2 regions of the Streptomyces spinoverrucosus genome follow, and region 2 is predicted to be linked to the other one. Evidence: predicted binding sites of a transcription regulator. Region 2 holds the regulator's gene; the other holds the start of a gene.
What was found. Region 2 encodes HrcA, which represses chaperone genes, less so after heat shock. Its sites were predicted from a motif close to TTNGCACTCNGNNNNNCNGAGTGCNAA; they were not measured.

Region 1 (4,437 bases), 1.1 Mb from region 2:
CACGGCGAGATGCGTCGTGAGGAAGATGAGGAGAAAGGGCCTCGCCTCACATGGCTGTGCAGACTGTCGCAAGCAGCACCAGCAATCCCACCGTCGACCTCGGTCCCGCCGCGGCGCTCTCCTGCCGCGAATGCGGCCACCGCGTCCCGCTCGGCCCGGTCTTCGCGTGCGAGGAGTGTTTCGGCCCGCTGGAGATCGCGTACGACTTCTCCGCGTACGACGCCGAGGAGCTCCGTCGGCGCATCGAGGCGGGCCCGTCGAACATCTGGCGTTACGCGCCCCTGCTGCCCGTCCCCGCCGACGTGGCCGACAAGCCGAACCTGAACCCCGGTTGGACCAAGCTGGTCCAGGCCGACAACCTCGCCCGTGAACTCGGCGTCGAGCCCGGCAAGCTGTTCGCCAAGGACGACTCCGGCAACCCGACCCACTCCTTCAAGGACCGCGTGGTCGCCCAGGCCCTGGAGGCCGCGCGCGCCTTCGGCTTCACCACGCTCTCCTGCTCCTCCACCGGCAACCTCGCGGGTGCCGTCGGCGCCGCCGCCGCCCGGGCGGGCTTCCGCTCCTGCGTGTTCATCCCGCACGACCTGGAGCAGGGCAAGGTCGTCATGGCCGCGGTCTACGGCGGCGAGCTCGTCGGCATCGAGGGCAACTACGACGACGTGAACCGCTTCTGCTCCGAGCTGATCGGCGACCCGGCCGGCGAGGGCTGGGGCTTCGTCAACGTCAACCTGCGGCCGTACTACGCGGAGGGGTCCAAGACCCTGGCGTACGAGATCTGCGAGCAGCTCGGCTGGCGGCTGCCCGACCAGATCGTGGTGCCGATCGCGTCCGGCTCCCAGCTGACGAAGATCGACAAGGGGTTGCAGGAGCTGATCAAGCTCGGGCTCGTGGAGGACAAGCCGTACAAGATCTTCGGGGCGCAGGCGGAGGGCTGCTCGCCGGTGTCGACCGCGTTCAAGGCGGGGCACGACGTGGTGCGGCCACAGAAGCCGAACACCATCGCCAAGTCGCTGGCCATCGGCAACCCGGCCGACGGTCCCTACGTCCTCGACATCGCGCGCCGCACGGGTGGCTTCGTGGAGGACGTGACGGACGAGCAGGTCGTGGACGCGATCAAGGTGCTGGCGCGGACCGAGGGGATCTTTGCGGAGACCGCGGGTGGGGTGACCGTCGGGGTTACGCGCAAGCTGGTCGAGGGCGGGGTGCTGGATCCGTCGCTGACGACCGTGGTGCTGAACACCGGGGATGGTCTGAAGACGCTGGACGCGGTGGCCGGTACGGGTCTGACGGCCACCATTCGCCCGAGCCTTGAGTCGTTCCGTGAGGCTGGGCTCGCGTAAGAGAGCTTTGTACTTCGTCTGCGGGCCGGTTGGGGCTGGTCGCGCCCACGCGGCGGTAGCCGCATATTCAGCACAGCCCCGCGCCCCTAGGTAAGTCACCTGACCGGAGGTCACAAGTTATGAGCGTTACCGTCCGCATCCCTACCATCCTGCGCACCTACACGGGTGGCCAGGCCGAGGTGTCCGCCGAGGGGACGACCCTCGCGGAGGTCATCGCCGACCTGGAGAAGAACCACACCGGTATCGGCGCCCGTGTCCTGGACGACCAGGGCAAGCTGCGGCGGTTTGTCAACGTGTACGTCAACGACGATGACGTCCGTTTCGAGCAGGGGCTGGAGACGGCCACCCCGGACGGTGCCGGTGTGTCGATCATTCCGGCGGTGGCCGGCGGCTGAACCGCCCGCGCGTTACCGTGAGTAACGCGAGTTACTCATTGTTCATCGAATTGCCCCCTCCGTGAGAGAAGCGGAGGGGGCAATTCAGTGTGGTTGAGCGCGGTAGAGTTGGGGAACGCGTTGCGGATCGACATGCCGGACGCATATGAGTTCCGGCTCCGATGCGATGAGAAGTAGCCAAAGTATGTGGCTCTTTTGCGTCTTTCATTCCTTTTATGGGGCCCGACTTGCCCTGAATTCGGGTGAATTCTCCATAAATTACCGACCGCCCGCGCCCAGATTTCTCGTCCGATTGACCTGTTGCAGACGGCAGTTGGACAGATACATTCAGCCGCGGTCGACGCGTTCCGGCGCACGCCCCCAACAAATGGGGGGTGAGGTCTGACCCGGATCCGCGAAGTGTGGATCTGTGCAAGGGCCAGTAATAGGGGAGTTAGGCATGGCTCAGGGCACCGTCAAGTGGTTCAACGCGGAGAAGGGGTACGGCTTCATCGCGGTCGACGGTGGTGCGGACGTCTTCGTCCACTACAGCGCGATCCAGATGGACGGCTACCGGACCCTCGAAGAGGGCCAGCGGGTCGAGTTCGAGATCTCGCAGGGCCAGAAGGGCCCGCAGGCCGACATGGTTCGCGTCACCGCTTAAGCGCGCGACCACCGTATGTGACGTTCTGTTCGAAGGGCCCGCACCTCTCCGGGGTGCGGGCCCTTCGGCGTGTACGCGACGAGGCCCTCGCCCGTCCCGCGTCGGATCCCGGGAGCCGCTTGCACTCGGCAGGGGCGAGTGCTAATCATTGGCGTTAGCACTCTGAAGGTGAGAGTGACAAAGATGGACCGGGTCGGTGAGGCCGCAGGCCGGGTGGGGCAAGGAACCACAGGCAGGCGAGCCGTCCGTCGCGGGCGCGGGCGCGGTCCGAAGTAATCACCCCCAGTCCTGGGAGGACCACTTCACATGGCCAAGATCATCGCGTTCGACGAGGAGGCGCGGCGGGGCCTCGAGCGCGGCATGAACCAGCTCGCGGACGCCGTCAAGGTGACCCTCGGCCCCAAGGGCCGCAACGTCGTCCTTGAGAAGAAGTGGGGCGCCCCCACGATCACCAACGACGGTGTCTCCATCGCCAAGGAGATCGAGCTGGAGGACCCGTACGAGAAGATCGGCGCCGAGCTGGTCAAGGAAGTCGCCAAGAAGACGGACGACGTCGCCGGTGACGGTACGACCACCGCGACCGTTCTCGCCCAGGCGCTCGTCCGCGAGGGCCTGCGCAACGTCGCCGCCGGCGCCAACCCGATGGCCCTGAAGCGCGGTATCGAGAAGGCCGTCGAGGCCGTCTCCGGTGCGCTGCTCGACCAGGCCAAGGAGGTCGAGACCAAGGAGCAGATCGCCTCCACGGCCTCCATCTCCGCCGCCGACACCCAGATCGGCGAGCTGATCGCCGAGGCCATGGACAAGGTCGGCAAGGAAGGCGTCATCACCGTCGAGGAGTCCCAGACCTTCGGTCTGGAGCTGGAGCTCACCGAGGGTATGCGCTTCGACAAGGGCTACATCTCGGCGTACTTCGCCACCGACATGGAGCGCATGGAGGCGGCCCTCGAGGACCCGTACATCCTCATCGCCAACTCCAAGATCTCCAACGTCAAGGACCTGCTCCCGCTCCTGGAGAAGGTCATGCAGTCGGGCAAGCCGCTGCTGATCATCGCCGAGGACGTCGAGGGCGAGGCCCTGTCGACACTGGTCGTCAACAAGATCCGCGGCACCTTCAAGTCCGTCGCCGTCAAGGCCCCGGGCTTCGGTGACCGCCGCAAGGCCATGCTCGGCGACATCGCCATCCTCACGGGCGGCGAGGTCATCTCCGAGGAGGTCGGCCTCAAGCTGGAGAACGCGACCCTGGACCTCCTGGGCCGCGCCCGCAAGGTCGTCATCACCAAGGACGAGACCACCATCGTCGACGGCGCCGGCTCCGCCGACCAGGTCGCGGGCCGCGTGAACCAGATCCGCGCCGAGATCGAGAACAGCGACTCGGACTACGACCGCGAGAAGCTCCAGGAGCGTCTGGCGAAGCTGGCCGGCGGCGTGGCCGTCATCAAGGCCGGTGCCGCCACCGAGGTCGAGCTCAAGGAGCGCAAGCACCGCATCGAGGACGCCGTTCGCAACGCGAAGGCGGCCGTCGAGGAGGGCATCGTCGCCGGTGGTGGCGTGGCCCTGCTCCAGGCCTCCCAGGTGTTCGAGAAGCTGGAGCTGGAGGGTGACGAGGCGACCGGCGCCCAGGCCGTGAAGCTCGCGCTCGAGGCTCCGCTGAAGCAGATCGCCGTCAACGCCGGCCTCGAGGGCGGCGTCGTGGTCGAGAAGGTTCGCGGCCTGACCCCGGGCCACGGCCTGAACGCCGCGACCGGCGAGTACGTCGACCTGGTCAAGGAAGGCATCATCGACCCGGCGAAGGTGACCCGCTCTGCCCTGCAGAACGCCGCCTCCATCGCCGCGCTCTTCCTCACCACCGAGGCCGTCATCGCCGACAAGCCGGAGAAGGCCGCGGCCCCGGCCGGCGGCGGCATGCCGGGCGGTGACATGGACTTCTGATCCTCCCGAGGATCGGATCCGTCCGTAAGTACCGAGGGCGGCACTCCCTGGAGACAGGGGGTGCCGCCCTCGGGCGTGTCCGGGATCACATCGGAGACGGGAGGGGGGCGGAATGCGGTGGCCGATGAAG
Region 2 (4,437 bases):
TGCGGAGGACATGACGGCATGTTGTCACGTCCTCCGAACAAGTCCGAATCCGGCCTGACCCCGGTCATATGCCTGAGGCACCCCAAGGTCCCGTGAAGGGCTAGCGCCCGTTGAACGCGTCCTTCAACCGCGAGAACAACCCCTGCTGCCCCGGCTGGAACTGCCCCTGAGGCCGTTCCTCGCCGCGCAGCTTGGCCAGTTCCCTCAGCAGGCGCTCCTGCTCCACGTCCAGCTTGGTCGGCGTCTGCACCTCGACGTGCACGATGAGGTCGCCGCGGCCGCCGCCGCGCAGGTGTGTGACGCCCCGGCCGTGCAGGGGGATCGACTGGCCGGACTGGGTGCCCGGGCGGATGTCGACCTCCTCCAGGCCGTCCAGGGTCTCCAGCGGCACCTTCGTACCGAGGGCCGCCGCCGTCATCGGGATCGTGACCGTGCAGTGCAGGTCGTCGCCGCGCCGCTGGAAGGTCGGGTGCGGCAGCTCGTGGATCTCGACGTAGAGGTCACCGGCCGGACCGCCACCGGGCCCGACCTCGCCCTCACCGGCGAGCTGGATGCGCGTGCCGTTGTCGACACCGGCCGGGATCTTGACCGTCAGGGTGCGCCGCGACCGGACCCGGCCGTCGCCCGCGCACTCCGGGCACGGGTTCGGTACGACCGTCCCGAAGCCCTGGCACTGCGGGCAGGGCCGCGAGGTCATGACCTGGCCCAGGAAGGACCGCGTGACCTGCGAGACCTCACCACGGCCCCGGCACATGTCACACGTCTGCGCCGAGGTCCCCGGCGCCGCGCCCTCGCCGCTGCAGGTCGAGCAGACGATGGCCGTGTCGACCTGGATGTCCTTCGTCGTGCCGAAGGCCGCCTCGTCGAGCTCGACCTCGATCCGGATCATCGCGTCCTGGCCCCGGCGCGTGCGCGAGCGCGGCCCGCGCTGCGACGCCGTACCGAAGAACGCGTCCATGATGTCCGAGAAGTTCCCGAAGCCACCCGCGCCGAAGCCGCCCGCACCGGCGCCGGCCCCGGCCTGCGACAGCGGGTCGCCGCCGAGGTCGTAGACCTGCTTCTTCTGCGGGTCCGAGAGCACCTCGTAAGCGGCGTTGATCTCCTTGAACCGCTCCTGGGTCTTCGGATCGGGGTTGACGTCCGGGTGCAGCTCGCGCGCGAGCCGCCGGAAGGCCTTCTTGATCTCTTCCTGCGACGCGTCGCGACGCACGCCGAGAACGGCGTAGTAGTCCGTGGCCACTTACGACTCCGCCAGGATCTGTCCGACGTACCGTGCCACTGCGCGTACCGCTCCCATCGTTCCCGGGTAATCCATGCGGGTCGGTCCGACCACGCCGAGCTTGGCAACCGCCTCGCCGCCCGAACCGTAGCCCACCGACACCACCGACGTGGAGTTGAGTCCCTCATGGGCGTTCTCGTGCCCGATGCGCACGGTCATGCCCGAATCCTTCGCCTCGCCAAGCAACTTGAGAAGCACCACCTGCTCCTCCAGCGCCTCCAGCACCGGCCGGATGGTGAGGGGGAAGTCATGTCCGAAGCGGGTGAGATTGGCCGTACCGCCGATCACCAGCCGCTCCTCCGTCTCTTCGACGAGCGTCTCCAGGAGGGTGGAGAGCACCGTCTGGACCGTACCGCGGTCCTCGGCCTCGAAGGCCTCCGGCAGATCCTGCACCAACTGCGGCACGTCCGTGAAGCGGCGGCCCGCGACCCGGCTGTTCAGCCGCGCCCGCAGATCCGCCAGCGACGACTCGCCGAACGGCGCCGGGCAGTCGACCATCCGCTGCTCGACCCGCCCGGTGTCCGTGATCAGCACCAGCATCACGCGCGCGGGTGCCAGCGACAGCAGTTCCACGTGCCGCACGGTGGACCGGGTCAGCGAGGGGTACTGCACGACGGCGACCTGCCGCGTGAGCTGCGCGAGCAGCCGTACGGTCCGGGTCACCACGTCGTCCAGGTCGACGGCGCCGTCGAGGAAGTTCTGGATCGCGCGGCGCTCCGGCGCGGTCAGCGGCTTGACCTCGGCCAGCTTGTCGACGAACAGCCGGTAGCCCTTGTCCGTCGGGATGCGCCCGGCGCTGGTGTGCGGCTGGGCGATGTACCCCTCGTCCTCCAGGGCCGCCATGTCGTTGCGCACGGTGGCCGGGGAGACGCCGAGGCTGTGCCGCTCGGTGAGCGCCTTGGAACCGACCGGCTCCTCGGTACCGACGTAGTCCTGGACGATCGCGCGCAGTACCTGCAGCCTTCGTTCACTGAGCATCCGCGCACACCTCCAGTACGTCGTCCCCTTGGCGCTCCCCCTGGCACTCGACGCCCGCGAGTGCCAGCCTTACCGGCCCAGTGTACGGCCGTCGGGTACGCCCCGGGCAAGGCCGGTCCTGCGAGGTCGTGCGGTCGGGAGCGTAGGGCTAGCGTCGCCGTATGAACGTGACTTGGGAAGAGGTGGGCTGGGAGCGGCTCGCGCGCGGGGTCGGGCGGTGCCGGCTGCCCGGCTGGGACTGCACGGTGGGGCTGGTGATCGGGCAGGGCGCGGCGCTGCTGATCGACGCGGGGTCGAGCCTCGCGGAGGGGGCGGCGCTGCGGGCGCGGGCGGAGGCGCTCGCCGGTCATCGTGTGACCCATCTCGCGCTCACCCACCCCCACTTCGACCACGTCCTCGGCGCGGCCGCGTTCGCCGGGGCGGAGGTCTTCGGCGCGGTCGGCATCGACACCGTGCTCGGTGGCCGGCGCGGCCGTGAGGAGATCCGCGCGGACGCCGTCCACCACGGCCTCGACGCGGCGGCGGCCCAGGAGGCGGCCGACACCCTGGTCCCGCCCCGCCACCATGTCTGCGGCGAGTGGACCCTCGACCTGGGCCCCGGCCGCCAGGTCCTGCTGGCGAACGTGGGCCCGGGCCACACGGCGTACGACCTCGCGGTCCTCGTGCCGGGGGAGCCGGAGGTGGTCTTCTGCGGCGACCTGGTCGAGGAGTCCGGCGAACCGCAGGCGGGCCCGGACGCGGTGCCGTCGCACTGGCCGGACGCGCTGGACCGGTTGGTGGACTTCGGCGGCGAGGACGCGCTGTACGTGCCCGGTCACGGTGCGGTGGTGGACGCGGCGTTCGTACGGCGCCAGCGCGACGCCCTCGCCACCCGTTTCGGCGTGTCGCACGGATGACGTAAGGCACCGTCCATATCGTCATGCGAATGCGCCAGTACTCCGCCGACCTGACCCCGCCGTGGAAGAAGCCCCAGCCCGTCCCGGAGGTCCCCGCGGAGGCCGGTCTGGTGGTGGAGGAGCCCGGCACCGGTTTCTGCGGCGCGGTGATCCGCTGCGAGGCGGGAACGGTGACCCTGGAGGACCGCTTCGGCAAGCACCGGGTCTTCCCGCTGGAGCCACGCGGCTTTCTGCTGGAGGGCAAGGTGGTGACCCTCGTACGGCCGTCCGCTTCGGCTCCGGTACGCCCCGCCCGCACCGCCTCCGGCTCGATCGCCGTACCCGGCGCACGCGCGCGCGTGGCCCGCGCCGGCCGCATCTACGTCGAGGGCCGGCACGACGCCGAGCTCGTCGAGAAGGTGTGGGGCGACGACCTGCGCATCGAGGGCGTGGTGGTGGAGTACCTGGAGGGCGTGGACGACCTGCCGTCGATCGTGGCCGATTTCGCACCGGGCCCGGACGCGCGGCTGGGCGTCCTGGTGGACCATCTGGTGCCGGGCACGAAGGAGTGGCGCATCGCGGAGGCGGTGACGAGCGAGCACGCGCTGGTGGTGGGGCACCCGTACATCGACATCTGGCAGGCGGTGAAGCCGTCGGCGCTGGGGATCGCGGGGTGGCCGTCGGTGCCGCGCGGTCAGGACTGGAAGACGGGGGTGTGCCGGGCGCTGGGGTGGCCGTCGGAGAACACCGGGGCGGTGTGGCAGGCGATTCTGGGCCGGGTGGGGTCTTACAAGGACCTGGAGCCGGAGTTGTTGGGGAGGGTGGAGGAGCTGATCGACTTCGTTACGGGTAGCGGTGGGGCCTGACGTCGGGGAAGGTTCCGAACTCGCTGGTGTCCAATTCGAGTCCCAGAGCCTCCAACGGGATGGGATCGCCGAATTTGATGATCTCCTGGCTGAGGTAGTCGGCGTCCTCACCCTGGCCCGCGGGCTTCGTCAGCAGGACGCAGTGCGCCATGATCGGGTCGAGGATGAGGTACACGGGGATCTTGCCCGCCGCGTAGATCGAGCGCTTGACCACATAGTCCTGGTGAACGCTGCTCTTGGAAACGACTTCGACCACCGCTGTGACCAGCTGGGACGGCAGGAGACGGCCCGAGGCAGGCAGTACGTCCGGCGCCGCGACAACCAGATCCGGGATGGGCATACTCTCCTCGCCGGCGATGCCGACGTCCTGGGTCTGGATGGGATACCAGCGGTCCATAGGCATCTGCCGCAGCGTGTGGAGCACGATCAGGTTGTGCAC

Region 1: groL (chaperonin GroEL) is a predicted target of HrcA. The motif match lies at 2,497-2,523, and genes of this name have one in related genera.

The regions. Positions count from the first base shown of each region.
Region 1 is NZ_JADPZX010000001.1:4,760,660-4,765,096, forward strand. It holds SAM riboswitch class I at 1-32, shown strand, start outside; gene thrC (threonine synthase) at 51-1,340, shown strand; gene I2W78_RS21650 (MoaD/ThiS family protein) at 1,460-1,735, shown strand; gene I2W78_RS21655 (cold-shock protein) at 2,175-2,378, shown strand; gene groL (chaperonin GroEL) at 2,685-4,307, shown strand.
Region 2 is NZ_JADPZX010000001.1:5,869,138-5,873,574, reverse strand. It holds gene I2W78_RS26700 (nitronate monooxygenase) at 1-12, opposite strand, end outside; gene dnaJ (molecular chaperone DnaJ) at 101-1,240, opposite strand; gene hrcA (heat-inducible transcriptional repressor HrcA) at 1,241-2,257, opposite strand; gene I2W78_RS26685 (MBL fold metallo-hydrolase) at 2,419-3,153, shown strand; gene I2W78_RS26680 (DUF3097 domain-containing protein) at 3,183-3,998, shown strand; gene I2W78_RS26675 (Uma2 family endonuclease) at 3,976-4,437, opposite strand, start outside.